2 regions of the Rhodococcus cercidiphylli genome follow, and region 2 is predicted to be linked to the other one. Evidence: riboswitches for the same ligand, from Rfam matches in the RefSeq annotation. Region 2 holds a riboswitch; the other holds the start of a gene.
The links. Region 2 has a riboswitch for thiamine pyrophosphate ahead of R3P95_RS19390 (3-oxoacyl-ACP reductase). Riboswitches for the same ligand answer to the same signal wherever they lie in the genome.
Positions count from the first base shown of each region.

Region 1: it holds a riboswitch for thiamine pyrophosphate, as region 2 does, so the genes downstream of both, R3P95_RS25590 (TenA family protein) here and R3P95_RS19390 (3-oxoacyl-ACP reductase) in region 2, are expected to answer to the same signal.

Region 1 is NZ_JAWLKE010000014.1:66,837-81,812, forward strand. It holds gene R3P95_RS25550 (ABC transporter permease) at 1-99, opposite strand, end outside; gene R3P95_RS25555 (TIGR03842 family LLM class F420-dependent oxidoreductase) at 96-1,127, opposite strand; gene hydA (dihydropyrimidinase) at 1,131-2,552, opposite strand; gene R3P95_RS25565 (nitrilase-related carbon-nitrogen hydrolase) at 2,552-3,391, opposite strand; gene R3P95_RS25570 (ATP-dependent DNA ligase) at 3,496-5,010, opposite strand; gene R3P95_RS25575 (carboxylesterase/lipase family protein) at 5,219-6,796, opposite strand; gene R3P95_RS25580 (hypothetical protein) at 6,895-7,542, shown strand; gene R3P95_RS25585 (sugar porter family MFS transporter) at 7,661-9,058, shown strand; TPP riboswitch at 9,122-9,221, shown strand; gene R3P95_RS25590 (TenA family protein) at 9,215-9,937, shown strand; gene R3P95_RS25595 (ABC transporter substrate-binding protein) at 9,934-10,947, shown strand; gene R3P95_RS25600 (ABC transporter permease) at 10,925-11,761, shown strand; gene R3P95_RS25605 (ABC transporter ATP-binding protein) at 11,754-12,491, shown strand; gene R3P95_RS25610 (FMN-dependent NADH-azoreductase) at 12,567-13,223, opposite strand; gene R3P95_RS25615 (helix-turn-helix domain-containing protein) at 13,297-13,659, shown strand; gene R3P95_RS25620 (homoserine dehydrogenase) at 13,675-13,995, opposite strand; gene R3P95_RS25625 (hypothetical protein) at 14,226-14,976, opposite strand, start outside.
Region 2 is NZ_JAWLKE010000007.1:238,044-253,019, forward strand. It holds gene R3P95_RS19370 (DEAD/DEAH box helicase) at 1-781, opposite strand, end outside; gene R3P95_RS19375 (type 1 glutamine amidotransferase) at 830-1,543, shown strand; gene R3P95_RS19380 (alpha-hydroxy-acid oxidizing protein) at 1,553-2,731, shown strand; gene R3P95_RS19385 (alpha-amylase family glycosyl hydrolase) at 2,731-4,026, shown strand; TPP riboswitch at 4,101-4,193, shown strand; gene R3P95_RS19390 (3-oxoacyl-ACP reductase) at 4,243-5,004, shown strand; gene R3P95_RS19395 (LLM class flavin-dependent oxidoreductase) at 5,006-6,274, shown strand; gene R3P95_RS19400 (alpha/beta fold hydrolase) at 6,285-7,175, opposite strand; gene R3P95_RS19405 (PDR/VanB family oxidoreductase) at 7,188-8,294, opposite strand; gene R3P95_RS19410 (metal-dependent hydrolase) at 8,291-9,190, opposite strand; gene R3P95_RS19415 (hypothetical protein) at 9,305-9,820, shown strand; gene R3P95_RS19420 (2-isopropylmalate synthase) at 9,899-10,366, opposite strand; gene R3P95_RS19425 (ATP-binding protein) at 10,596-11,798, shown strand; gene R3P95_RS19430 (alkane 1-monooxygenase) at 11,806-12,987, opposite strand; gene R3P95_RS19435 (alpha/beta hydrolase) at 13,161-14,015, shown strand; gene R3P95_RS19440 (patatin-like phospholipase family protein) at 14,044-14,889, shown strand; gene R3P95_RS19445 (amidohydrolase family protein) at 14,899-14,976, opposite strand, start outside.

The DNA.
Region 1 (14,976 bases), on a different contig from region 2:
GCCGACGGCCACCATTGCCATCACCGGACGCCGCACTCCTCGATTCGCACCGGCGGAAGTGGGTGCCACCACCGCAGCCTGATCGAGCAGACTCGTCACGACGTTGCCGTCACGCTCGGGCGGATCTGCGGAATGATGCTCTCTCCGTAGGCCTCGAGTGTCGCGGCCTTGGCGTCGTGCTGCAGGTACACCGAGAACTGGTCGACGCCGAGTGTTTCCAGCTCTTTCAGCTTGGCGATGTGATCGGCCGGGGTGCCCAGTAGGCAGAACCTGTCGATCACCTCGTTCGGAACGAATTCTGCGTGCGAGTTTCCTGCTCGACCGTGCTCGTTGTAGTCGTACCCTTTGCGCGCTGCGATGTAGTCGGTGAGAGCCTGAGGAACACCACCGCCATCGCCGCCGTATCGCGAGACGATATCGGCGACGTGGTTGCCGACCATCCCGCCGAACCAACGACACTGATCTCGGGCGTGTTCGAGCCCTGCGTCGGTGCCGTCGGTCACGTAGGCGGGAGCTGCAACGCAGATCGAGATCGAATCCGGGTCGCGACCCGCCTGCTCGGCCGCAGCGCGGACCCGGCCGATCGTCCAAGCCGCGATATCGGGATCGGCCAGCTGCAGAATGAACCCGTCCGCCACCTGACCGGTGAGCTCGAGGGCTTTGGGTCCGTACGCCGCAACCCATACCTCGAGCCGGGACCGCTCCGCCCACGGGAACTGCACCGTCGTCTCACCGACCCGGGCGCTGCGCCCGTTGGCCAGGCTACGGATCACCTCTATCGATTCCCGCAGCGCTGCAAGGGTTGTCGGCTTGCCGCCGAGGGCACGGACCGCCGAATCACCGCGGCCGATGCCGCAGACGGTCCGATTGCCGAACATGTCGTTGAGCGTTGCGAACGTCGATGCCGTCACCGTCCAGTCGCGGGTGGCGGGATTGGTGACCATCGGGCCGACGGTCACCCGCCTCGTCGCGGCCAGAATTTGACTGTAGATGACGTACGGTTCCTGCCACAGCAGGTGCGAATCGAATGTCCATACGTGCGAGAAACCGTGTGTCTCGGCCTGTCTGGCCAGGTCGACCACACGGGACGCCGGCGGATTGCACTGGAGCACTACCCCGATGTCCATGGCTCAGATCAGATTCTGAGACAGGTCGCGTCGGACGAATCGGCCGTGTCCCGGAGTGCCGGAATAGGATCCACCGTCGACGATGATCCGGCCACGCGAGATCACGGTATCGACATGCCCGTCGATCTCGAAACCCTCGTACGCCGAATAGTCCATGTTCATGTGGTGGGTCTTGTCGACGCCGATGCTGGTGTGTCCGTTCGGATCGTAGATCACGATGTCCGCGTCGGCACCCGGAGTGATGACGCCTTTCCTCGGATACATCCCGAACATCCTGGCCGGAGTGGTGCAGCAGACATCGACCCACTTCTCGAGCGTGATCTTGCCGCTCTTGACTCCCTGGAACATCAGATCGATGCGGTGTTCCACCGAACCGATCCCGTTGGGAATCTTGGAGAAATCGCCGACACCCATCTCCTTCTGGTCCTTCATGCAGAACGGGCAGTGATCGGTACTGACGGTTGCCACGTCACCGGTGCGCAGGTACCGCCACAACTCGTCTTGATGTCCCTCGGCTCGCGACCGCAGTGGCGTCGAGCAGACCCATTTGGCACCTTCGAAGCCCGGTGCACCGAGTTGTTCCTCGAGCGAGAGATAGAGGTACTGCGGACATGTCTCGGCAAACACGTTCTGCCCGTTGCCCCGGGCATGCGCGATCTGTTCCAGGGCCTGCTTGGCCGAGACGTGTACGACGTAGAGCGGTGCACCGGTGACATTGGCCAACATGATGGCTCGATGCGTCGCCTCCTCCTCGAGCTGCCACGGCCGCGACGTGCCGTGGAAGTACGGGGCCGTGTCTCCACGCGCGATCGATTGAGCGACGAGTACATCGATCGCGATGCCGTTCTCCGCGTGCATCATCAGCAGTGCACCCGTTTCGGCGGCGGACTGCATCGCGCGCAGGATCTTGCCGTCGTCGGAGTAGAACACGCCCGGATAGGCCATGAACAGCTTGAAGCTGGTGACGCCCTCGGATACCAACTCGCTCATGGCTTTCAGCGAATCGTCGGTGACATCGCCGATGATCTGATGAAAGCCGTAATCGACAGCGCATTGCCCCGCGGCCTTGTCGTGCCATTGCGCGAGAGTGTCCTGGACGCGCTGACCGGGTGTCTGAATCGCGAAGTCCACGATCGTCGTCGTGCCGCCCCATGCGGCTGCGCGCGTTCCGGTTTCGAAGGTGTCGGAGGCGAACGTACCGCCGAACGGCATCTCCATGTGCGTGTGTCCGTCGACCCCACCGGGAATGACGTATTTGCCGGTCGCGTCGACGACGACGTCCGCCGAGGTCTTCAGGTCTGCGGCCAGGGAGACCGATCCTGGTGCCAGCACGGCGACGATGCTCTCACCGTCGATGAGCACATCCAATTCCTGTGCGCCGGTGGTGGATACCACGGTTCCGCCGTGCACGAAGGTGGTGGCCATCAGGGTTGCACCAGCGGTCCGTATGCGTCGGGCCTGCGGTCACGATAGAAGGCCCACCGGTCGCGTACCACCTTGAGCAGGTCCATGTCGAGGTCACGCACGATTATTTCGGGTTCCGTATCCGACGCCACTTCGCCGACGAATTTGCCTTCGGGGTCCACGAAATAGCTGGTCCCGTAGAAGTCGTCGTCACCGTATTCGGATTCGATTCCGACTCGATTGATCGCGCCCACGTAGTACTCGTTGGCGACGGCCGACGCGGGCTGTTCGAGCTTCCACAGATAGTTCGACAATCCACGCGAGGTGGCCGACGGATTGAAGACGACTTCGGCACCGGCAAGACCGAGCGCCCGCCAACCTTCCGGAAAATGCCTGTCGTAGCAGATGTAGACACCGATACGCCCGACCGCGGTGTCGAACACCGGCCACCCCAGATTGCCGGGGCGAAAGTAGAACTTCTCCCAGAATCCGTTCACGTGGGGGATGTGGTGTTTTCGATACTTGCCGAGATAGGTGCCGTCGGCGTCCACCACGGCAGCGGTGTTGTACAGAAGTCCGGGCTGTTCCTGCTCGTACACGGGCAGAATCATCACGATGCCGAGTTCTTTCGCCAGTGCGGCGAAACGGTCGACGGTAGGCCCAGGTACCGATTCGGCATATTCGTAGAATTTCGCGTCCTGCAATTGGCAGAAGTACGGACCGTAGAAAAGTTCTTGGAAGCAGACGACTTTCGCGCCCTGCTCGGCGGCGGACCGAGCAAACCCCTCGTGTGCCGCGATCATCGATTCTTTGTCACCGGTCCACTTGCTTTGGACCAGAGCAGCTCGAACTGTGGACATCATTGGCACTCCATCTCTCGCTGGCTTGCACCCTCGAGAATATTTTGCGCCGTGTTACGGGGTCGTTCGGCCGGTTTCGTATGTATTAATCGTCGGGACTGTTTTCACGAGTGTGGAAGGAGTGCGCGCACGGCGTCGATGGCGTCCGCGGTGGCGAGGTCCTTGTCGGGGCGATACCGCAGCACTCGCGCGAATCGCAGGGCCACGCCGCCCGGGTAGCGCGGGCTGACCTGCACACCGTCGAGTTCGATTTCGACGATCAGCTCGGGACGCAGGTACACCGTGTGCTCGTCGCGCTCGCGCTCGTGTTTCGGGAATTCCTCGGTCTGCCACTGCAACAGAACGTCGGTCAGGCCCTTGAATGTCTTACCGACCATGATCGGGTCACCGCCGTCGGGATCGCGAGCTGCGAGGTGCAGGTTGGACAGGTAACCGGTGCGACGCCCGTATCCCCACTCGGCTCCGAGGACGACGAGGTCGAGGGTGTGTTCGGGTTTGACCTTCTGCCAGCTCTTTCCGCGGCGGCCTGCGGCGTACGTCGCACCGAGCGCTTTGAGCATGACTCCTTCGTGCCCGGCGTCGAGTGCAGCGTCGAAGTGGGCCGCTGCTGCGTCCGCATCGGGCCGAACGACACTCGGAATTCGGTGCCCTGGCGCTACCCGGTCCAGTGCGGCGAGGCGCTGCTCCAGCGGGGCATCGAGCAGGTCCACGCCGTCGAGGTGCAGGCAGTCGAAGAAGTAGGGCTGCAGCAGCAGCGCGTGTGCACTCTCGGCACCGAACCGACTCATCGTTTCCTGGAACGGTCTCGGCCGTCCGCTGTCATCGAGCGCGAGGGTCTCGCCGTCCAGGACCACCGAATCGCACGGCAGCGCGAGGACCAGTTCCACCAGCTCGGGCACACTCGCAGTGATGTCGCGCAGGGTTCGCGTGTAGATGCTCACGTCGGTTCCGGAGCGGTGCACTTGAATTCGCGCACCGTCGAGCTTGTATTCCACGGTGAGGTCGCCGGACAACTGTTCCCAGGCAGCGTGTAGAGACTCCGCGGGAGAGGCAAGCATCGGCCGGACCGGTCGACCGACCTCGAGCCGGAATGCATCGAGCGCGTCGACGCCACCGCTGATGGCGGCAGTGGCCGTCGCAGTCAAACGACCCGAGAGCATGAATGCGCGACGCACCGGTGCCTGCGGCAGGTTCGTGGCCGCGGCAACAGCGTCGACCATGATTCCTTCGAGCGCGCCCTGACGCAGCTCGCCGGTGACGAGCCGGATCAAAAACCGACGCTCCTCGGCTGTGCTGCGCGAGAACAGGTCGGTCAGTATCGCTACCCGCCGAGCAGCAGAACCGGCCCCCGACGTCGCCGCGACCGAAGATATCGCCTCGTCCACCTCGGCAACCGTCAGCGTCGAGTCGGCAGCGGCCGCCACGTCGAGATCGGCCAGGGTGCGCCAGCCGACTCCTATCCGCCCCTGCGGCAATTCCCCCGACAGCCACGACACAGCGGGCTCGATGTCGTCGGTCTCGGCCTCGGCGAGCAGGGCAGCGATCTGCCCGATCTTGATCTTGCGCGAACGCGTCGCCGATACTGCGCGGGACGTTTCGACGATCTTCGACATCAACACACATCGAACATAACCGCCCCCACCGACAGACCCGCCTGATCAGGTCATTCCGCAGGCTCCACTCCCGCGCGCTGACATCCAATTGTTACCGGTGTGACTCGAGCGACCACTGTTCTTGCTGTTACGTTCGATTCATGTCAGCCACGTCCGTGCGACAGAACGCGCAGGAGTGGAGCCTGCGGAACGACTCCGTTGCATGGACGACGTGTCAGCTGAACCCGAGAACGCGGTCGCCCCACGCCGCGCGCATGTCACCGTCGGGGTCGTCGACGAGAGTGTCGGATGCATCGATCACCAGCGTCCAGCGCGTCTTCTCGGTGTACGGAGCCCAATGCTTGGACGCATCGAGCGCGGCGGGGACACCGTACCGCGCGAAAGCGAGCCAGCGTCTCTGCATCCGCGCGGACACCGCCATTGCGGGCTTTCGGCCACCGAGCCAGAAGGTGGGGTCTCGGTTGAGCGTTCCAAAGTTGCCGAAGACGTACGGCAGCTCGGTCGCATGTCCCGCTCCCACCCGTGCGGCCTTGAGCATCGGCGTCGCATGATCGAATCGGTACATCCATGTCGGCGAATGCCTGCTGTGCGCGTCGGCGATCCACAGACTGGGCATGAGAAATCCTGCGTCCCGCGAAATAGCTTGTGCTCCAGCGGGTTTGTCCCTGTCCGGATACGCCGCCATGATTTCGGCGACACGATAGGCCGGCAGATCCGCGTGGTCGTGCGCGATGGCGCGGAACATCTCGGAGACGGTGTCCGAGGTGATCGGCATCAACGGAGACTTCATGAATCGGAAGATCGAGGGCTCGTCGTGGTTGGTGCCGATGATCAACGGGATCTTGTGCGAGAGCCCCTTCTGGAAGGCAGCCACGGGATAACGCGGAACGATATCGCCGTCGACGACCGGCGAAAGACCAAGTGTCCCAGGAACTGTCGTCGGGATCTCGTAACAGAGCGTGTCGCCGGCGGTGACCAGCCTGGTGAAATGCATGTCGAACAATTCGCCGATGTCTTTCCGGTCGACGCCCACCAACTCGAGGAATCTCGACGCCACCGCGGCTCCGCGATCGGGGCCGTACACCGAGGTCGCAGGCGCGCTCTGCACGATCGCTCGCTGGAACAGCCCCTCGGCCTTGGGAGAAGTCATCAACGTGGTGACCGACGCTCCCCCGGAGGATTCACCGAACACCGTCACCTGATCGGGATCGCCGCCGAACGCAGAGATGCACTCGCGGACCCATTGCAGTGCGGCAATCTGATCTCGCAGCCCCAAATTGGTCTCGAACGTGTGCTCGTCGGTGGAGAACGAGGAAAGGTCGAGAAACCCGAACGGGCCCAGCCGGAAATTGATGGTCACCACCACCACGTCGCCGTTCTCGCTGAGGTTCCTCCCGTCGTAGACCCGCTGGGCGGACGAACCGAGCGAGTACGCACCGCCGTGGATCCAGACCAGCACCGGCCGCAGTTCCGCGCCAGGACGGGGGGCCCAGATGTTGAGCGTGAGACAGTCCTCGGAAATCGACAGCGACGGATCGATCGGCACCGGACTGTCGCGACCCTGCGGAGCCATCGCACCGAACTCGAGGCCGTCGAGCACCCCCGACCAGGGCTGCAACGGACGCGGCGCACGGAACCGGAGCTTGCCCACCGGTGGCGTCGCGTAGGGAATACCCCTCCAGGCCACGATCGGCGACGCATCGGCAGCGACCGGATAGCCGAGAACGTCGCCGTAGGGCGTGCTCACGAGCACGGTGGAATCGGACGCAGCGGAGTCAGACGCGGTGTCCATGGAACCTCCCCTTCGGTCGTTGCCCAACGTACCAACATCAACCATCCCCTCGGCGACGATACGCACAGCGTCGACGCCCGCGAGCGAAGGAACCGACGATGAAGACAATCGGATGTGCCGCAGTGGCAATCGTCGGGGCGTGCCTGCTCGGAGGCTGCGGCTCGAGCGGGGAAGGCAACGGTCCGATGGCGACCGTGATCACAGACCGCCCCACCCCGATCACCACGGCTCCCTCCGTCACCTCCGCCGCGCCGGCATCACCGTCCACCCCAACGACGACCACGCCGACGTCCACCACGGCGGCACCGACGAGTCCTGTTGCAGCCCAGGCAAAACCGCAGGACTACGCGGGCAAAGCACCCGGCTGGTACTACTTCACGAGCCCGAGCGGAAAATTCGAGTGCGGTATCGCCGTGCTCGAGTCCTCGATCGCCGGATGCCACGGGTCACTGCCTGACTCGGCACCCAAGGTTCCCGGCAGCGGGGCGTCGGGAACGGCGGTGAAACCCAACGCTGTGCAGCTGATTGCCGGGTCTGCGGCGAAGTTCGAGAGCTTGGGTGATCCCAAGTTCCACCGTTTCGACGGCCCTGCGGCGGCCTTGCCGTACGGCGAAGTGCTCACAATCCCCGGAAGTGGCTCCACCAACGGCCTCCAGTGCAGCGTCGACGAGCAGACCGGGGTCACGTGCACCGATCAGGTAGGCCACGGTTTCACCGTCTCGGACGACGATTTCGACCTTCGTTGACGGTCTCGTTCGCGCGGCAAACAACCAGGCGTAATGTCCGGGGACGGTACGACAATCCCTGCCGTACGGTCTCCCCAGCGGCCGACGCCTGTGCGCGCGGCCGGAAGGTGCATCACTCATGAATCAGACCTCGGACCGCCACACAGCGAAGGTCATCGGCGTCAGCATCGCCGCTGCTGTGGGCGGATTCCTGTTCGGCTTCGACAGCTCGGTCATCAACGGCGCTGTCGACTCGATCGAAGATCACTTCCTCCTCGGTTCGTTCACCACAGGCTTCGTGGTCGCGATCGCGCTCATCGGGTGCGCAGTGGGTGCCTGGTTCGCCGGCAGCCTCGCAGACCGCTGGGGACGCAAGAAAGTCATGCTGCTGGGCTCGGCCCTGTTCGTCATTTCCTCGATCGGTTCGGGATTGGCCTTCAGCGTCCCCGACCTCATGCTCTGGCGCGTACTCGGTGGCCTCGGAATCGGCATCGCCTCGGTGATCGCCCCGGCCTACATCGCCGAGATCGCTCCGGCCAAATGGCGCGGCTCCTTGGCCTCGCTCCAGCAATTGGCCATCACCATCGGCATTTTCGCCGCTCTACTGTCCGACGCCCTTCTCGCCGGCGCAGCCGACGGCGCGTCCAACGACCTGTGGTTCGGCATCGAGGCATGGCGCTGGATGTTCCTGGTCGGCGTGGTTCCCGCTCTCGTGTACGGGTTGCTGGCCACCCTGATCCCGGAGTCTCCGCGTTACCTCGTCGGTCAGCATCTCGACGAGGAAGCAGCCCGAGTCCTCGCCGAGATCACCGGGGAACTGCACCCGGACGAGCGCATCCACGAGATCAGGCTGACGCTGCGCAAGGAGTCGCGTTCGTCGTTCGCCGACATTCGCGGTCCGAAGTTCGGCCTGCAACCCATCGTCTGGGTGGGCATCACCATGGCTGTGCTGCAGCAGCTGGTCGGCATCAATGCGATCTTCTACTACTCGACGACTCTGTGGCGTTCGGTCGGTTTCACCGAGGATCAGTCGTTCACCACCTCCGTCATCACCGCGGTGATCAACGTCGTCATGACGTTCGTGGCGATCCTGTTCGTCGACCGTATCGGTAGGCGCAAACTGCTGATGGCCGGCTCGATCGGCATGTTCGGCGGACTGGTCATGGCGTCGGTGGCGTTCTCGCAAGCGACCGGCAGCGGCGACAACGTCACCTTGCCCGCTCCGTGGGGTGCGATCGCCTTGGTCGGGGCCAATCTGTTCGTCATCTTCTTCGCCTCGACCTGGGGTCCGATCATGTGGGTCATGCTCGGTGAGATGTTCCCCAACCGCATGCGCGCCATGGCACTCGGCATCGGTACCGCAGCCAACTGGATGGCCAACTTCGCTGTCACGCTTGCTTTCCCGCCGCTGACGTCGTCTGTGGGTCTGTGGGTGATCTACGCAGGGTTCGCGTTGTTCGCCGCGCTCTCGTTCTTCTTCGTCAAGGCCAAGATCCGGGAGACCAAGGGTATGGAGCTAGAAGACATGCTGGGGTGATGCCGGACCGCAGATACAGGGGCAACAGCAGCACCATCGAGTGACCGGTGTTACTGTCACTGTCGTTCTGACACGGGGTGTGTCCGCCGATGCGGATGCTGAGATCAAACCCGCCGAACCTGATGCAGGTAATGCTGACGAAGGGATGTCAAGGCGATGACGCCTGTTGTATCTGCGGACCCGGTCCGCTTCACCGATCTACTGTGGGATGCGTCCGAGAACATTCGACGGGCGATCGACGACCTCGAATTTCTTCGGCTCCTCGGGGCGGGGACGCTTCCGCTCGATGCGTTCCGTCGGTACCTCGAACAGGACTCGCTCTATCTGGGCGGATACGTCAAATCGCTGTCACTGCTGGCAGCGCACGCACCGAACCCGGCCGTCGGCGCGTTCTGGGCAAGCGCCGCCGCGAGTGCGATGGACGAAGCCGCATCGCACGAAGCGATGCTGAACGGTGGAGCACTGCCCCCGTCGCCCCGGACGCCCGAGCCCTCACCGGCATGCCTGGGCTACACGTCCTACCTGACCGCGACGGCGGCGACCGAACCGTATCCTGTTGCGGCAGCAGCTGTTCTGCCGTGCTTCTGGATCTACGCCGACGTCGGTCGCTCACTCGCCAGTGCAGCGAAGGCTGTTCTCGATCGAGATCCCGAGCATCCGTACGCGCAGTGGGTGGCCGCGTACGATGCGCCGGAATTCCATGCCATCGTCGACGCCGCCAGAGCCTTCGTCGATGACGCCGCAGCGGCCGCGACGCCGACGCAGCGCGAACAGATGATCGACGCCTTCGTCGTGGCATCGAGATACGAATTGATGTTCTGGGACAGCGCGTTACATCCCACCCCATGGCCCCTGGCCGAGAGTGCGGTGTACGCATGAGAACCACTCGGATTCTCGCCGCGTTGGCGGCGGCAGTCGTTGCCACGACCGGCCTGGCGGGGTGCTCGGACTCGACGGACTCGAACACCATTCGGTTCGCCCTCGACTGGACGCCGAACACCAACCACACCGGCCTGTACGTCGCCCTGCAAGAGGGCTATTTCGCAGACGCAGGTCTGGACGTGGAGATCCTCCCGTACAACAACACCGCGGCAGACACTCTCGTCGATGCCGGAAACGCCGAGTTCGGAATCAGCACACAGAGTTCGGGCGTCTTCGCCACCTCGGCGGGCGCGCAGACCGTCTCGGTCCTCGCGCCGCTCCAGCACTGGGCGACCGGTATCGGAGTTCGTGCAGACAGAGACGACATCCCGAGCCCGAAAGCACTCGACGGCAAGGTCTATGCCGGCTTCGGCGAGTCCGGCGAACAGGCCGGCCTGCAACAGGTCATCAAGAACGACGGCGGCACAGGCGAATACGAGACGGTGGTACTGGGCACATCGGCGTACGAGGCGGTCTACTCCGGTACCGCCGACTTCACCGTCTCCTACTTCGCGTGGGAAGGCATCGAGGCCGAGCACAGCGGAACTCCGATGAAGTACTTCGACTACACCGACTATGGATTTCCCGACGCCTACGCCATCACGATCAGCGGCAACGAACCGTGGCTCGACGCCCACCCGGACGAGGCGAGGAAGTTCGTGCAGGCACTGCAGCGCGGCTACCAGCTCGCTGCCGACGATCCGGACAAGGCCGCACAGGATCTGATCGACGCCAACCCGGGAACCTTCACCGACGAATCGCTCGTCTTCGAGAGCCAGGAGATGCTCGCCGCGAAGTACATGAAGGACTCCAACGGCGAGGTAGGACGACAGAGCCTCGACAAGTGGGCCGCGTACTCGAAATTCCTCTACGACAGCGGTGTGCTGGCCGATCAGAACGGCGCGCCTCTGACTGCGGAGCCGGACTGGTCGACCTACTTCACCAATGACTACCTCGGCGATCGATGAGTCGGTAGCCGCTGACCGAGGTTCCTACTCGTTCAGCGGTATCCGAGCCTCGCTGCGGTGGGCGTGGCCCGCGCTGACCGTCGTCGTCCTACTCATCGCCGCCTGGCAGATCTATGTCGAGATCAGCGGCATCCGGCCGCAGGTGCTGCCGTCCCCCAGCCGCGTGGTGGTCCAGGGTTGGGCGCAGCGCGACGCGATCGCCGAGAACGCAGCGGCGACCCTGCAGGTGACCCTCGTCGGCTTCGCGGTCTCCCTCGCCCTGGCGTGGTTGCTGGCCATCGCGGTGGATTTCTCGCCGTGGCTGCGGCGCGCGTTCGTTCCCCTCTTCGTCGTATCGCAGACGCTCCCGATCATCGCGATCGCGCCGCTGCTGATCATCTGGTTCGGCTTCGGGCTGCTTCCGAAGATCCTGGTGATCGCACTGGCCACGTTCTTCCCGATGGCCATCGGGCTCATCGAGGGTTTCGCGGCGGCCGATCGAGACGCACGATCGCTGCTGGCCAGCATGGGAGCATCGCGCTGGCAACAGTTTCGATACGTGCGGCTACCGTCGGCGCTTCCGCGGTTCTTCACCTCTCTTCGCATCGGAATCACCTACGCCGTGGTCGGCGCGATCTTTGCCGAATATGCCGGAGCCAGTGCAGGGCTCGGCATCTACATGAGTCAACAGAAGAACTCGTTTCGTACCGATCTGGTTCTCGCCGCGGTTGCCGTGACGGCCGTGATCAGTGTGGTCCTGTTCGTCTCCACCTTTGTGGTGGAGCGGTTCGTCGCGCCTTGGGCGCGTCACGGTTCGGTGGGTCTTCATGTCTGACCCCGACACCTTCGTCGATGTTCGCGATCTCACCAAGTCGTTCGGCGAAAAGCCTGTGCTCGACGGTATTTCGTTCGGGGTGCAGCCTGGTGAGTTCGTATCGATCATCGGTCCCAGTGGCTCGGGCAAGAGCACTGTGTTCAACATGCTCGCCGGGCTCGACCGACCCGATTCCGGCACGGTTCGGGTACCGCCGTGCGCCTACATGCCGCAGAAGGATCTGCTGTTTCCGTGGCGTTCGGTATTGGACAACACCACCCTCGGTCTCGAAGTGCAGGGCGTCGCCAAGAAGGAGGCGCGTGCGCGGGCACGCGAGCTGTTTCCGGTCTTCGGCCTGGACGGGTACGAGTCGGCCAGGCCGTTCGAGCTCTCCGGCGGTATGCGCCAGCGAGCGGCGCTGTTGCGCACGGTGGTGCAGGGTCGATCGGTAGTGCTGCTCGACGAGCCCTTCGGGGCGCTTGACTCGTTGACGCGAAGCGACATGCAGGCCTGGTTGCAGCAGGTCTGGTCGGAGTTTCGATGGACGGTACTGATGATCACGCACGACATCCGTGAAGCGGTCTACCTCTCCGATCGCGTGATCGTCCTCTCCCCCAGACCCGCCCACGTTCGACGCCAGGTCGAGGTGACGCTACCCCGCCCACGCGGGCTCGAGATCGTCACGACGCCGCAGTTCGCAGCGGTCGAGAAGCAGCTGATGGACGTTCTGCTCAGCGCGTCGACGCTCTGACCGACATAACGACGCCGACCTCGGGTGGTGTCGTTGTCTGGCCGTTCGAGCGGACTTCGCCAGGCTACTGGGCCCTCACCTGGCAGTTGTCCCACCCAATCGCAGCGCGAGATCGTCGACGGCGGAGAACGCCGCCTCGAGATTGGCTTGCGCCTTGGGAATCTGCGGCGCGAGTGCGGGCACCCGCTCGGCGAGCGTCAAGTCGACCGGAACGAAGTGAACCTCCATTCCCAGCGCAACTTCGAGCACCTGACGCAGTTGTGCAGTGGTGTGATCGGCGGACGCGTTGTCCGTACCGGGGGTGTAGTCGTTTCCCCGGCTGGTCACCACGACCACGGGCTTGCCGACGAGGGGTGCGGTGTCACTGTCGAACGGCACGGTGATGCCCGGAACGTGTACGTAGTCGATCCAGGCTTTCAGGGTCGACGGAATCGACCAGTTGTACATCGGCGCACCGATCAGCACTACGTCCGCAGAGATCAATTCCTCGATCAGTTCCACCTGCAGCGCCTCGGCAGAGGGCTCCACGGTTTCGTCTGCGGTTCGCAGATGAGGTGCCCAATGCAGCGCGGAGGTGGGCAGATGCGGCAGCGGACTCGTGTGCAGGTCTCGATGGATCACCGAGTGGTCCGTGCCGATCCCATGCCAGGCGTCAGAGAAGCGGGCCGTGACCCGACGGCTGGTCGAGCGGACCGGGTCGGCAGACGAATCGAGGTGCAACAACTGCGGCACTGAACGCTCCTCACATGATGGGTGCTTCGAGCCTATGCGTAGCGCCGCGTTCGCTCGCTCCTATCCTGGACGAATGGACTTCCGATTCGTCATGCCTGCCCTCGATTCGCGATCGGCCACCTCGCTGGCGGCGGTCGTTCACGAGCGCACCGGGTCAGACGTCGACATCAGGATCGGCGGTTCGGAGGTCCGACTCGACGACGCGACACGCAGCGCGGTGTTGGAACTTCTCACCCAGCTCGCGACCGGCCGGGCGGTGGCAATCGGTACCGTCGACGAGTTGCTGACCACCTCGCACGCTGCCGAGGTGCTCGGTGTTTCGGACACCTATGTCAGACGGTTGGCCGATGCAGGCGATCTACCGATCGAAATGCGCGGCACCCACAGACGATTTCGGCTCGAAGACCTTCTGCGGCATCGTGATCGATTCCGGTGACGATGACGGTTGCCGTCACCCGGCCTCACGTTCGAAGTGCTCGGACTGGACCGTCATGAGATCACGGAACGCCTGTCCGGCGGCCAGCCAGAGCTGTTCGGAGTCGATGTAGTCCACCCCTCGGACCTCGACGTCGCCCAGGTACGCGCCGACGTCGACCGACAGCATTCCGATGACCGAAGAGACGTCGGCATCGAGATACGTGGATTGGGTGTTCTGCAGCTCGCGGAACTGAGCCGAGAAGAACTCGGCTGGGATCCTGCGATCGACGAACTGGGCGATCAGGAACAGGAAGCGGGACGCATGGGCGGAGCCCGTCCGGAAGGAATGTTCCATGGTGAAGACCTCTCCCCACGGTCGACAGCACCCCTCGCACTGTCGACCGTTGAGCTCGCTGGTACCCGAATTTCGATGATCGGACGAACTCTCGAACATCGATTCGACCCAGGGGCTAAAACAGGGAGCTCGTCCTACCAGAGCCAGATTAATCGGACCTTTCTCCGGTTTTGACCGGAAAAGGCGATTTGATGAGGAGTCACAACTACACAGTCCCGAGCTGTGGTTCTCTACTGAAACGATCCCAGCGGAGCACGATCCGGAGTGTCCAGTTGCCAGAACTGCCAGCCGTCCCGCTCTTCGACATCACCACTGATATGCGTTGCTACCGCACTGGCAGCGACGGAAGGATTGTCGAACCGTCGGCCTTCCATCGGTCCTGCGGTGATCTCGAGTCGCTGCGTTTCGGGATCGTAGCGTCCGCTCAGCCGATAGCCCTCGCAATCGGCGACCACGCGTACTCGGTTGTCGATCACTTCTTCTTCCAAGGCCGCCTTGGCCGACTTACGGGGTGCTTTCACCCGGGGAGTACGTACCCACGTCTGTTCGGGGCCGACATCGATCGTCGTGTCCAGCGTCGAGCTCAGACCCAGCAGGTCCCAACGCTCGCTGCCGTGCAGCACTCGGTCCACCGCGATTGCGTGATGCCCGGTCCTGGTGCGCAGTGGCGAATCCTGGACCCAGAGGTCGACCTCTCCGCGAATGTCGGTGGCCATCTCTTCCGACGACACCATGTAGAAACGCGGCTCTTCGTTCGCGAGATCGACGAACACCCAATACGAGGATCCGGTGTCGTCACTCTCGAGCGATTCGTCCTGCCTGCGGGCCTTCCAATCACCCGTCACCTTCGATCGAACTCGAACTATGCACGACGACGTGCCGTCCATCGACCAGACCTGCACGGGATTACGACGCGACGTCGTCAGCCGCTCCGCACGTCCACCGCGCTGAGCGACGGTTCGGATGAATGCCTTGATTCCC
Region 2 (14,976 bases):
TGGTCCGCTTGTTCTGTGTCCGTTTACGTTTGCCCAGATCGGTCTCCGGCGGCACCGACAGCAGCTTCTTCGTCGACTGATACGTGATCAACAGCCAGCGTTTGCGATCGGACGGCTCGATATCGGCCTCGCTGTCGGCAATGGTTCGACGCCATCCCGGCAACGCGCCCTTGGGCGCAACCACCAGTACGGTCCCGATCTCGGCCGCCGACATCTGCCGAACGGCCTCGCATACCGCGAGCGTCTTGCCCAGACCCGTCGAATCCATCTGCGCGAAGTACGGGAACCCGGCCTCGAGGGCAGCGAGATGCCGTCGTACCGATTCGAGCTGCGTGTCGCGAGGCTGCATCGCACGGTCCCGAACCACCTCGTCACGCCATGTTTCGTTGGCGTCGTCCTCGAGCCACCGCTGCAGGCTGTACGGCATCGACTCGTACGGCTGCAGATACTCCGGCAACGCGGTGCCGTAGTACGCGAAGACCCGCGGACCCGGGTACCAGCGCGCCCCGGCCGCACCCGCCGCCGACCTGTCCTCGAACGGCACGTCCAACACCCAGACCCGCTCCCCGGGATCGGGAACCCGGAGATCCGGTGCTGCAGCCTTGCGGGACGAGGTCTTGCGCGGAGCCGCTCTCTTGCGTGGTGCGGCCTTCTTCGGGGCAGCTTTCGTCGTTGCAGGCTCGCCGTTCTTCGCGGCCGCGAACTTTCGCGCAGCGCTGCTCTGCCCGGCCTTGACGGTGCGGGCAGTGGTGGATCGGGCTGTGCGTCTACGAGGTGGCATCGGATCCAGTCTGTCGTACGGTGTGCACGAACACCGTAAAGGAGCCCTGTGACATACCCGAACGACCCGCGCGCTGTAGTGCTCGTCCACGATCAGGACCCGGCTCTCGCGCGACGCGACATCGGCACTCTCGACGCCGAGTTACGCACCAGGGGTTTCCAGTTGGACGTGCACTCCTTCGACCACAGCCCAGACCTCGCGCCGCCACCACTGTCCGGCGCACAGCTGCTGGTCGTCATGGGCTCGCCCGACGCCGCGTACGACGACACGCTGGCCTGGCTCGCGCCGGAGATCGCGTACGTCCGGGAGGCGATCGACACAGGGGTCCCGATCCTGGGTGTCTGCTTCGGCGGACAGTTGCTCGCTCGGGTACTCGGCGGCACCGTTCGCAAGTCCGAGCATCCCGAGTACGGATTCGTCGACGTCGAGACGTCCGAGCCCGAGCTCATCGCCCCCGGACCGTGGATGGAGTTCCACGGCGATACGTTCACCGCTCCCCCGCAGGCCACGGTGATCGCCCGCAACGAGTCCGCGCAACAGGCCTTCGTGCTCGGGCCGCACCTCGGGTTGCAGTTCCACCCCGAGATCGACCTCGACACCTACGACGCGTGGGCTGCGGCGTGGGACCGCGACGGCGTCGAACATGCGGTGGACACCCGCGAGATCAGACGAGCGATCGCGGACGCCGAACCTGCAGCTCGGGTGCGTTGCTCGGCTCTGCTCGACGCATTTCTCGCCCGATCCTCGGCGGTGCCCCGGTAGGGTCGAACGATGACCGAGGCCAGGCCCAGCAACTTCAGCGATCACCAACTCGGCATCTACGCCGCCGGGATGTTCGCGCAGCAGACACCGTCGATTACCACCAATCTGGCGAGGCTGGAGGAGCAGGCTGCCGAGACGCTCTCTCCGGAGGCCCTCGGCTACATCGTGGCCAGTGCGGGCAGCGGCTCGACGGCGCGTGCGAACCGCACCGCCTTCGACAAGTGGGCCATCACGCCCCGGATGCTGCGCAGCTCGGCGGCTCGTGATCACGCGTGCACCGTGCTCGGCACCGACATGCCTGCCCCGCTCATGATCGCTCCCGTGGGCATTCAGACTCTCGCGCACCCCGAGGGGGAGCTCGCCACCGTCCGCGCCGCCGCGGAACTCGGTGTGCCGTACATACATTCGACCCAGGCCTCGCACTCGTTCGAGCAGATCGCCGAGGCAGGTGGCGACGCTCCGCGCTGGTATCAGCTCTACTGGCCGACGGACGAATCGGTGTTGCTGAGCTTCCTGCAGCGTGCGAAGGATTCCGGATTCAGCGCGCTGGTGCTGACGCTCGACACGACGCTGCTGGGCTGGCGGCCCGCCGATCTGGACCGCGGTTACCTGCCGTTCCTGGCCAACCTCGGCATCGAGAACTACCTGAGCGACCCGGCGTTCCAGGCCGGCCTGGGGCAGCCGGTCGAGGAGAATCCCGTTGCCGCCGCTATGCATTGGGCGCAGATGTTTCCCAACCCCGGTCTGTCGTGGAAGAATCTGGCGTTCCTCCGGGAGCACTGGAGTGGGCCGATCGTGCTCAAGGGAATCTGCACCGTGGGCGACGCCCGAGAGGCGGCCGCGCACGGGGTCGACGGCATCGTCGTCTCCAACCACGGCGGCCGGCAGATCGACGGGGCCAGAGCGTCACTCGACGCGTTGCCGTCCATCGTAGAGGCGGTGGGCGATGAATTGACAGTCCTGTTCGACTCCGGAGTACGCACCGGAGCCGACATGGCCAAGGCTCTTGCTCTGGGAGCCGATGGGGTGCTGCTCGGCCGACCGTTCCTCTACGGCCTGGCGCTCGGTGGTCAGGAGGGCGTCGCGCACGTATTACGTTGTCTGCTGGCCGAATTCGACCTGGTGACCAGCCTGTCCGGCCATACCGGCGCAGGCGAACTGGGCCGCGACTCGATCATGGAGTCCTGATGGAGTGGACGAAGCACGCCATCTGGTGGCACCTGTACCCGCTCGGCTTCACCGGTGCGCCGGTGCACGGCTGGGACGGTGAATCTCAGGCGGATCTGCACCGGCTGAACAGAATCGAGAACTGGCTCGACTACGCACTCGAACTCGGTGCGTCGGGCATCGCCCTCGGTCCGATCTTCGAGTCCGAGAAGCACGGATACGACACTGTCGACTATTTCCACATCGACGGCAGGCTCGGCACCGACGAAGATATCGACTCCCTGATCGCCGCGGCGCACTCCCGCGGTCTGAAGATCATGTTCGACGGCGTCTTCAACCATGTGGCGCAGAGTTTTCCGAAGTTTCAGGAAGCGCTGACCGAGGGTGCGGACTCCGAGGCCGCGGGGTGGTTCCACCTCGATTGGTCCGGTGAAAAGCCGACGCATCGCAACTTCGAGGGCCACGACGAACTGGTCGCACTCGATCACGAGAGCCCGGATGTGCAGCAGTACGTCGTGGATGTCCTGTCGCACTGGCTCGAGCGAGGCGTCGACGCCTGGAGGCTGGACGCGGCCTATGCGGTATCGCCGCGTTTCTGGGCCGCGGTGTTGCCGAAGGTTCGGGAAAAGCACCCGGACGCATACTTTCTCGGCGAGGTCATTCACGGCGACTACGACCGAATCGTCTCGGCCTCCACGCTGGACTCGGTCACTCAGTACGAGCTGTGGAAGGCCGTCTGGAGCGGTCTGAGCGAGCTCAACTTCTTCGAGCTCTCCCATGCGCTCGAGCGTCACAACGGCTGGCTCGACGCCTTCGTGCCCGCCACGTTCGTCGGAAATCACGACGTCAACCGCATCGCCAGCGTCATCGAGGACGAGCGACATCTGCTGCACGCCTTGGTGGTTCTGTTCACCGTGGGCGGTATGCCGATGATCTACTACGGCGACGAGCAGGCGTTTCGCGGAATCAAGGAGGATCGAGTCGGCGGTGATGACGAGGTGCGTCCGGAGTACCCCGACACGTCCGAGAATCTCGCTCCGTACGGTTGGCCGGTCTACCGAGTGCATCAGGAGCTGATCGCACTTCGGCGTCGCAATCCGTGGCTGTACTCCGCGCGCACCGAGACGCTCGAACTCACCAACACCGCACTGCTCTATCGCGCGCACGCCGACGGCGAATCGCTGACGGTCGCGCTCAACCTCGGTGACGACGCCATCGACTACCCGGTTCAAGGCGACGAGGTGCTCGCAGGCGAAGCGGATCTGCACGACGGGCGGGTGAGCGTCCCGCCGCACGGCTGGGCCGTGATCGGCTGAACGCGTGTATTCGGTTCCATTTGCTTCTCTAGCGTGAAAACAAGACACGGCGAGAAACCGCTACAGGTACAGTCGACCGCGACACGGGGTGCCCGTCAGGGCTGAGAACACACCCGTCGAACCTGATCTGGTTAGGACCAGCGAAGGGAATGTCGTGGCGTTGCGGTATTCCTGTCCCCTCGTGACGGTCCCGACCTCGAACGAGAGGCGAGGCGCATGAAATTCGACGAGCAGACAGTGTTGGTCACCGGCGGTGGACGCGGACTGGGAGCAGCGATCGCCGCGGCGTTCGCCGGCCAGGGTGCCCGAGTGGTGATCGACTACCGCAACAGCAAAGATGCCGCCGAAGCGCTGGCGAACCGACTCGGTGAGAACGCGATCGCGGTCCAGGGTGATGTCACCGACGACGCCGCGGTGGCCGCGCTGTTCGATACCGCGCGTGAGCATTTCGGCACCCCGATCACCACCGTCGTCAACAACGCGCTGGCCGATTTCTCGTTCGACGGAGACGCACGGCCCAAAGCCGACACGATCACCTGGGAGCGTTTCGACGCTCAACTGCGCGGCAGCGTCCGCGCGGCGTTGTTGACCACCCAGGCCGCACTGCCGGGCATGCGCGAGGCGGGGTTCGGACGAATCATCAACGTGGGCACCAACTTGTTCCAGAATCCAGTAGTCCCGTACCACGACTACACGGCCTCCAAGGCGGCGCTGCTCTCGCTGACCCGCACTCTGTCCGCCGATCTGGGCGCAGACAACATCACCGTCAACATGGTCTCGGGTGGACTGCTCCGCACCACCGACGCCAGCTCCGCGACCCCGGCCGAGGTGTTCGATTTCATCGCCGCCTCGACCCCGCTGCAACGCGTCACCACCCCCGAGGAATTCGCCGACGCTCTGCTGTTCTTCGCCTCGCCGTGGGCGCGGTCGGTGACCGGCCAGAATCTCGTCGTCGACGGTGGCCTGGTCAAGGACTGACATGCATCTCAACGCTTTTCTCTACGGTTGCGGCCACCACAGCGCGGCGTGGCGTCACCCCGATTCGCGAGTGGAGGACTTGGGCGATATCTCGTACTACGAGGAACTCGCGCGGCTCGCCGAGCGGGGCAAGTTCGATGCGGTGTTCTTCGCCGACGGTCATTCGGTACGCGACCCGGCCGGGGCAGGCACCTGGTTCCTCGAACCGATCACCGCGCTGTCCGCCATGGCGCGGGCCACCACGCACATCGGCCTCGTCACCACGGTCTCGTCGACGTTCTACACACCGTTCCACGCTGCACGCATGTTGGCGTCGCTCGATCACATCAGTGGCGGCCGTGCTGGTTGGAACGTCGTCACCTCCATGTTCGACGCCGAAGCACGCAACCACGGGATGGACGTCATCCCGGCTCGTGAGGAGCGATATGCCCGCGCCGAGGAGTTCGTGGATACGGCTCGGGCGCTGTGGGATTCGTGGGATGCCGACGCGTTGACGCTCGATCGAAGCGGACACTACGCCGATCCGGCGAAGGTGCACTCGATCGACCACGACGGCAAACACTTTCGGGTCGACGGCCCGCTGACGGTGCCGCGGTCGCCGCAGGGGAAGCCGGTGCTGTTTCAGGCCGGCGCGTCGGGCCCGGGCCGGGATCTGGCCGCGAAGTACGCCGAGGCGATCTATGCCGTTGCCTACGATCTCGTTGCAGCGCAGAGCTATTACAACGACGTGAAGGCGAGAATCCGGCATGCGGGCCGCGACAGCGCGACAGTGGGCATCATGCCGGGTTTGGTGACGTACATCGGGTCGACCATGGACGAGGCTCGCCGCAAGAAGGCCGAACTCGATGAGCTGCTGCCCACGGAGCAGTCACTGGCGATGCTGTCGACGTTCACCGGACAGGACTGTGCTGCCTGGGAACTCGACGCGCCGGTACCGTCCCTGCCTCCGGCGGCCGAGTTCGCCGGACCGCAGGGTCGCTACGAGACGATCCTGCGGATCATCGAGAAGGACGCCCCGACTGTGCGGGAGTTGCTCGGCACCCTCGCTGCGGGCGGCGGCCACGCGACGATGATCGGCACGCCGGAGTCCATCGCCGACGAGATGCAGTCGTGGATCGGCCGCGGTGCCGACGGCTTCAATCTGATGTGTCCGCGCTACCCGGACTCATTGGCGGACTTCGTCGATCAGGTGGTGCCGATCCTGCAGCGGCGCGGTGTGTTTCGCGCCGACTACACCGCGTCGACGCTACGCGGGCACCTGGCCGGGTGATTCGTGAACATCAGTCCAGCGAGTCGATGAATTCCCTCGTCAGTCTTGCGATGTCGTCGGCATGGGAGATCGGCGACCAGTGTCCCGCCGGAATGTCGTTGCGCGTGAGGTTCTTCACCCACTTGCCGGTGTCGTCGTAGTGGTACGGACGCACCGCGACGTCCTCGGTGTTGACGATGAGGTGCACGGGGATGTCGATGTACCGCTCACGTGGATTGCCCAGGAGCGGAATGATGTTGGCCCGGTAGAGTTTGGTGCCGTTGGTGGCATCCGACCACAATGTGGGGTTCTGGGTGACGAGCTTCGGATCGACGCCCGAGAACTCCTGGAGGAACGCCGGCCACCCCTTGGCGAACTGCCGCTTGATGCGCAACGTGGACAGGCCGGGGATGTGGAAGGTGACGGTGTACCACGACGCGCGTACCTGGGCGAGCACCTGCTTGATGCCGGTGAGGGTGGGTTTGCGCAGGCGCGACTGCGACCACTTGCCGAGGTGATCGAGGTTCGGCCCGGAAATCGATGTGTACGAACGAATTCGGTCCTTCGCCTGGGGCTGGGCTGCGGCCTCCCATACCTCGACGGCACCCCAGTCGTGGGCGAGCACGTGCACCGGGGCGTCGGGGCTGACGGCGTCGGCGACGGCATAGAAATCCGAGGCGAGCCGGGCCAGCTTGTACGCCGACTGCTCCGCGGGGACCGAGCTCTCGCCTGCGCCGCGGGAGTCGTAGCTGATCACCCGGAAGCGGTCCTCGAGCTGCGGCACGATGTGGCTCCACAGCTCGTGAGTATCGGGCCAGCCGTGCACGAGGACGATGGGATCGCCGTCGGGATTGCCGCTCTCGAACACCGCCAGCCGGATTCCCTCGTTGATGACCGTGGTACGAACCGCGTTGCTGCTCAACAGTTTTCCGTTCTATAGATCGAGTACGAGACGCCCGCTGCGTGCGCGTGAAACGCAGATGAGCATGTGATCGCGCTGCTCTTCCGGCGTCAGTCTGTTTTCCAGGTGCTCGGGCTCACCGGAGAGCACCCGGACCTTGCAGGTACCGCAGAAGCCCTGCTGGCACGAGTACGCGACGTTGGGTTTCTGCTCCTTGACCGCCGTCAGCACGGAGGCGTCGGCGGCGACGTCGAGCACAGCGCCCGTGCTGATCAACTGCACCTCGAACGGCGTGCCGTCGAGAATCGGCGGCGGACCGAATCGCTCGAAATGCAGTGCGGTGGATGGGCATTGGCGAAAGTCGCGGCGGACTGCGTCGAGCATGGGGGTGGGGCCGCAGCAGTAGACGGCACCGCCTGCGGGTGCGCGCTCGAGCAATTCGCCCTCGGTGGGGTACCCGTGCACGTCGTCGGTCCGGACGAACACCCGGTCCGATTCCCAGCTCTCGATCTCGTCGAGAAAGGGCATCGTGTCGCGTGATCGACCGCAGTACACGAATTGCCAGTCCATGCCGAGAATTCTTGCGGCGCGGACCATCGCGATGATGGGAGTGATCCCGATACCGCCGGCGATGAACAGTGCGCTGCCGTCGCCGACGAAAGGGAATCCGTTGCGGGGGCCACGGACGGTGACCTCGGTGCCGGGTTGCAGTCCGTGCATTTCGATGGATCCGCCTGCGCCGGTCGGGATTCGGCGCACCGCGATGCGATAGGAGCTGCGATCGGAGGGATTTCCGCACAGTGAGTACTGCCGGCGACGGCCCGAGGGCAGGTGCAGATCGAGATGACAGCCCGGATGCCAGATGGGCAGCTGTGCACCCGTCGGCGACGCAAGGGTGAGGGCTGCAACATCGTTGTCCTCGGCGACGATCTCGCGTTCGGTGACGACCAACTTCAACGCCGAATCGGGGTTGTGGCCGGCGACGGCGTCGTTGTACTCCGCTCCGGCCGCCGCCTGCATGTACCCGTTGAGAAACGTACCGAGCAGCTGCATCGAGCGATCCGGACGCCCACGCCCGCGCAGGTCCGGCGGAGCATCCTTGGGGAGCAGCCGCGGGACGCGCCGTGAAGACAGCTTCACCTCGCTGCAGCCTGAGCGGCCGGCGAGGACGCAAGGTACCGGACGGCCTGAGCTGTGGAGCCTTCCTGGCTGGGGTGATACGACTTCTTGAGGTAGCGCGACATGCTGCGACCGACGTGCGTCAGCGCGGGAAGGGTGCCGCGTTTGACCGACTTCCGCCACAGTGCCGAGCGCGGCTTGCGGACGGACTTCGGTGCCGACTGCAGCTCCGGGTCGTTCTTCATCAGGAAGATGATCCCGCGCATCCAGATGTAGGCCATCAACGGCACGACCACGACGAACGTACGCAACCGGCGAACCTCGCGCTTGTCGAAGTATCGCAGCGTGTCGTAGGCGACCGAGCGGTGCTCTACTTCCTCGGCACCGTGCCAGCGCAGCAGATCGAGCATGGTGGGGTGGATGCCCGCGCGGTCGAGACCGTCGGCGTTGAGTACCCAGTCACCGAGAAATGCCGTCACGTGCTCGATCGCGGCGATCAGAGCCAAGCGTTCGACCAGGTTGTTCTTCGATCGAAGGCTGGTCACCGAATCGGAGCCGAGGACCTTGCCGAAGGCCCACTCCATCTGGTCGGTGAACGGAGTCGGGTCGAGTCCTTTGGCCTGGAGATGCACGAGTACGCCGGTGTGTGCCTCGGCGTGCACGGCTTCCTGGCCGATGAAGCCGATGACGTCGTCGCGCAGCTTCTCGTCGTCGATGTACGGCAGGGCTTCCTTGAACGTGTCGACGAACCAGTGCTCGCCGGCGGGCAGCAGCAGATGCAGCACGTTGAGTACGTGCGTGGTGTACGGATCGCCCGGCACCCAGTGCATCGGCAGATCGCTCCAGTCGAACTTGACGTTTCTGGCTTGCAGCATCACTTCACCGGGATCCGATGCGACGATCTTCCGTTCGCTCATCGAGCCACCTCCTCCACGTTCGCAGGTGTGGCCGGTGCCACAGTGCGAGACTTAGTATAAACACCGGTAACAGATAAAGGGAACCGTGACGGTATCCGATGAGACACTTCTGTCATGACCGACTCCTCCCCCGTGTCGACTCCCCCGAGTCGGATGCCCGTCACCTGGCCTGCCGAATGGCCCGCCGAAGTTCGGCGCATCGCTGATGCCACGAATGATGCGCTGGCTGCTGTCGCCTTGCAGAATTCGGTGGCGTTCGACGATGCCGTCGAATCGTTGGGCCGCTCGGACTCGGCAAAGGCCGGGCACGTGCATGCCGAGATGGTACGCACGTTGCTCGAAGAGGTATACAGCGACGGATTGACCGGCGAGAACGTCCAGGAGGTCCTCGGCCGAACCGTACGAGGAGCGGACTGGCTGCCGAACCTGGACATCGACGGGTTCGTCGAGGTGCTCACCGGAGCGCTGGGGGTGTCCGACATCGAAGAGCAGTCGCGAGTGAGGCCGCGTCCGGCGCACGCGTTGCTGGTGGTCGCAGACCTGCTCGCGGTGCGCCGTGGCCGAGCCGAGACCTATCTGCGGTACGCACTGGCCGAGGTGCGCCGCGCCGAGACGATCGAGATGCCCTAGGAAAGTCTTCGCCTGTCTTGCATACGCGCTAGACCGTCGAAGAAAGCGCTACCGATGCAGGACGTGGCGTCGTGTCCGCTAGCGATGCAGAATGTTCGCTCCGGCGATGACGGCTCGCACGGCCGACAGGTGTGCGTCGGGATCCATGCCCATCGACCATTCGCGGCGACCGTCGTGCTCGGCGAGGACGAAGGTGGCGGTCTCGTCGCCGATGATCTGCTGGTGGAACGAGAGGATCTCGATGCGGAATCCGGCGTCGTGGAGCATCGACGTCAATGCCTCGATCGGCCCGTAAGTCGTTGCCGCACAGGCGATGATCGTATCGCCGACGCCGAAGGTCGCGTCGAACTCGATCCTGCAACCCGTCGACTTGGTCCCGGTCCATGACCCCAGTCGAAGAGGCCCGGTGCTGGGCGAGAAGCGGTCGGTGAAGTTCGTCCACGACATGTGTTGCCAGGTGATCTCGTCGCGCATCGTGCGCGGCAGGGCGCAACCGAAACGGGCGTGGAACGGATCTGTGGCGAGAGTGGAAGCAAATGCATTCATGAGGGTGGTCCTGGCGAATGTGAAGGGAGGACCGAGAGAGCACGACGACCCGCAGCGAGGGGTCGGTCCGAATCAGACCCCGCTACGGCGGCGTACTACGAGAATGCGCTTCACACCCCAGAAAGTAGTCCTCCGTCGCAGCCGCGCGCAAGTATCGAGTGAATACAGATCTCTAGGACACGAACTAGATGTCCGCATATATCGCACGATTCGTTGTAACTTTGGCCCCATGGACCCCGTGCGTAACCCCTACGCCCCCGGCGCCGGCCAGCGCCCACCCGAGCTCGCAGGCCGAAAGAAGCAGCTCGACGCCTTCGACGTCGTACTCGAACGCATCACCCGCGGCAGGCCGGAACGCAGCGTCGTTCTCACCGGGCTGCGAGGCGTCGGGAAGACGGTGTTGCTCAACCAACTCCGATCCGCGGCGATCGCCCGCGGCTGGGGCACCGGCAAGATCGAGGCTCGGCCGGACCAGGAACTGCGTCGACCGCTGTCGTCGGCGCTGCACATGGCGGTCCGCGGGATCGCGGCATCGCATCGCGATCCCGAACGCGTCGACGAATTCCTCGGCGTCCTCAAGGCCTTCGCCCTACGCGCCACCGCGGACAAGGGCATGCGGGAGCGGTGGCAGCCCGGCATCGACGTCCCGGCGAAGACCGGCCGCGCCGACTCCGGCGACATCGAGATCGACCTCGTGGAACTGCTGCTCGACGCCTCCGCGCTGGCCGGCGACGTGGGCGTGGGCATCGCCATCTTCATCGACGAGATGCAGGATCTGGGTGCCGCGGACATCTCCGCGTTGTGTGCGGCGTGCCATGAGCTCAGTCAGGACACCGCGCCGCTGATCATCGTCGGGGCCGGCCTGCCACACCTACCTGCGGTGTTGTCGGCATCCAAGAGCTACTCCGAGCGCCTGTTCAGTTACCACCGGATCGGTCGACTCGAGCGAGCCGCGGCCGACCTGGCGTTGATCGCTCCGGCCGACCGCGAGGACGTCGAATTCACCCCCGACGCGCTCGACGCGCTGTATGCGGCCGCCGACGGCTACCCGTATTTCGTCCAGGCCTACGGCAAGGCGACGTGGGATCTCGCGGCCGACACCCCGATCACCGTCGAGGACGTGCGCGTCGCCGCTCCGACGGCGGAGGAGGAACTGGCCGTCGGATTCTTCGGTTCTCGCTACGAGCGTGCGACGCCTGCCGAGCGTGAATACATGCGTGCGATGGCCGAACTGTCCGTGGACGACGGCTCGGTGCCGACCTCGGCCGTGGCCACCGAGCTGAAGCGCAAGCCTGCATCGCTGTCTCCCGCTCGCGACGGACTGATCAAGAAGGGCCTGATCTACTCGGCCGAGCGCGGAACCATCGCGTTCACGGTGCCGCACTTCGGTCGCTACCTGCGGGCACAGACCGACGAACCTGCGGCGGTGTGAACTCTCACTACGCCTCAGCGCGCTCGACGCACAGTTGCTCGAGTTTCCGCACTGCCTTGGGGTCGGAGTGGTCGACGTTGACGAGCTCGGCGTCGCCGTCGTAGAAGTCGATCAGTCGCTGATCCATCACCTTGCGCCACAACGGCGGAACCAGCGCGCAGAAGATCATCACTGCATATCCGGCCGGTAGCTGCGGGGACTCGTCGACGGTGCGCAGTGCCTGGTAGCGGCGCACCGGATTCGCGTGATGGTCGCTGTGCCGTTGCAGGTGGTACAGAAACAGGTTGCTCCACAGGTGATCGCTGTTCCAGCTGTCGCGGTGGGTCGGTTTGCCGTATCGACCGCTCTTGCGCTTCTGCCGCAGCAGCCCGTAGTGCTCGAGGTAGTTGGCTGCCTCGTAGAGGACGATCGCGATCGCAGCCTGCAGGAACAGATACGGCACGGTCACCACACCGAAGACGGCGATCAGCACGCCGAACAGCACAACGCTCATGGCCGCGGCATTGAACAGGTTGTTTCGGTACGACCAGGGAGACAGGCCCTGGCGGGCGAGGCGTCGAGTCTCGAGCTCCCAGGCCGAGCGCAGGCCGTGCACGATCGTGCGCGGCAAAAACTTCCAGAACGACTCGCCGAACTTTGCCGACGCCGGATCCTCCGGGGTGGCGACGCGGAGGTGGTGGCCGTGATTGTGCTCGACGTAGAAGTGGCCGTACAGGGACTGTGCCAGTGTCACCTTCGACAGCCATCGCTCCAGACGCTCACGCTTGTGGCCCAGCTCGTGCGCGGCGTTGATGCCGACCCCACCGACGATGCCGACGGTGATGGCCAGGCCGATCCGCTCCGGAACTCCCAGCGGGCCGTGCGCCCAGAGATAGCAGGCCGCAACGAGTCCCGCGTACTGCAACGGCAGGAACAGGTAGACGCACCAGCGGTAGTACGGATCCTTCTCCAGCGCGGCGATCGCCTCGTCCGGGGGATTGCTGCGGTCCACTCCGGCGAATCTGTCCACCAGTGGCAGTGCGACACCCATGATCATCAGGCCGAGGGTCCAGAACGCACCGGGCCCGAGAAGGGTCACCAGCCCCCAGGCCAGGAACGGGCTGAGAGGAATCGTCAGCCCCAGCGGCCACAGGTAGCGTTTGGGGTCGCGCCACCGCGGCGACGTGCTCGTGGCGGACTCATCACGCATTCTGGATTCTTCACTCCTGAGTCCTGGTCGGTGCCGTGCCCCGAGGTGCGGGGACAAACGGTAGTGGCGTGTCACAACTACATCGCCCGTTCCACCAGGATAGTTACCCAAGCAAATTTTGCAGGTTCTCCGATGGGCCGTCGAACGCCCCGCTGCCCTTGTACGGTGACCGGATGAAGCATGTCGAGTCGTCGTTCGTCGGAGTTCACGGAACCCGAATCGTCTACGACGTCTGGACCCCCGAGACCACGTCGACCGGGATTGTGGTGCTCGCCCACGGCCTGGCCGAGCACGCGGGCCGGTACCGGCACGTCATCGAACGGCTTGGCTCGCTCGGCCTCGTCGTCTACGCGCCCGACCACCGCGGACACGGGCGATCCGGTGGCAAACGGGTGTCAGTGGACAAGTGGTCCGACTTCACCGACGACCTGCACACGCTGTTCGGCATCGCAGCTGCCGAGCATCCGAATCAGCGCACCTTCCTGCTCGGCCACAGCATGGGCGGTGCCATCGCACTGTCCTACGCCCTCGACCATCAGGCCGATCTCGACGGTCTGATGCTGTCCGGCCCTGCCGTCGTCCCCAGCGTCGGGCAACCGAAAGCCCTGGTGGCGGTCGGTAAGCTCCTCGGACGCTTCGTACCGGCCGCCCCGGTGCTCAAGCTCGATCCCACTCTCGTCTCTCGCGACAAGGACGTCGTCGACGCCTATGTCGCCGACCCGTTGGGCTACCACGGCAGCGTCTCGGCGGGCCTTGCCGCGGCGATGCTGGGCGTCGGGGACACGTTCCCTGCTCGCCTGCCGTCGCTGAAGATTCCCGTGCTGCTCCAGCACGGGACGGCGGACCGCTTGGCCGACGTCTCGGGCAGCGAGCTCATCGCCGAACTCGCCGGATCCGACGACCTGACCCTGAAAACGTACGACGGGCTGTTCCACGAAGTGTTCAACGAACCGGAGAAGGAGCGCGTACTCGACGATCTCATCGACTGGCTGCGTCCACGTGTACACACCGGCGCTGTAAGTTCCTGACGGATCTTTTCGAAGAAGGGGTACGACCATGACCAGGCGAGCACTCGTATTGGGCGGCGGCGGAGTCGCAGGCATTGCGTGGCAGACGGGTGTCCTACTGGGATTGGCAGAAGCCGGAGCCGACGTCAGCGACGCCGAGATGCTGTTGGGGACCTCGGCCGGGTCCTCGGTCGCAGCCCAGATCTCGAGCGGAGCCGCCTTGACCGAGCTGTTCGAGCGGCAGGCAGACGAAGCGAAGCAGGACCACGAACCGCATGCCGAGGCGACCATCGACGAACTGGTCTCCATGTTGGCTCGGGCTGCCCAGAACTCCGACGGCAGTGCCATCGACACGCGCAGGCGTATCGGCACCGAGGCGCTGTCGGCCTCGACGATCAGCGAGCGTGAGCGCAGGGCCATCATCGAACGACGGTTACCGTCGCACTCCTGGCCGAACCGCGATCTGCGTATCGTCACGGTCGACGCGGTGAGCGGTCGTCATCGGGTTCTCGATCGTGGCTCGGGCGTTCAGTTGGTCGATGCGGTGGCCGCGAGCTGCGCCATCCCGGGAATGTGGCCGCCGGTGACGATCGGTGATCATCGTTACGTCGACGGTGGTATCCGCGCCAGCGAAAATGCGGATCTGGCAGTCGGTTTCGAGAAGGTACTGGTGTTCAGAGTCGGTGCACTCGACCTGGAGCACGATCCGTTCGACATCGAACGTGAGCGGCTGATCAAGGGCGGCTCGAAGGTGGAAGTGATTGCCCCCGATGCAGATTCGGCAGCCGCGATCGGCCCCGATGCCACCGACATCGCGGTCCGATCGGCTGCGGCCGTCGCCGGACGAGCGCAGGGCAATGCCATCGCCGAGCGTATTGCCGAGTTCTGGGTCTAGAGAACCTCTCTAGCCGAACAGCGCGGCTCCGTTCCCCCAGCACACTGCACGAACCCAGTCGTCTCCCAGGTCGAGTCGGCGCACCGC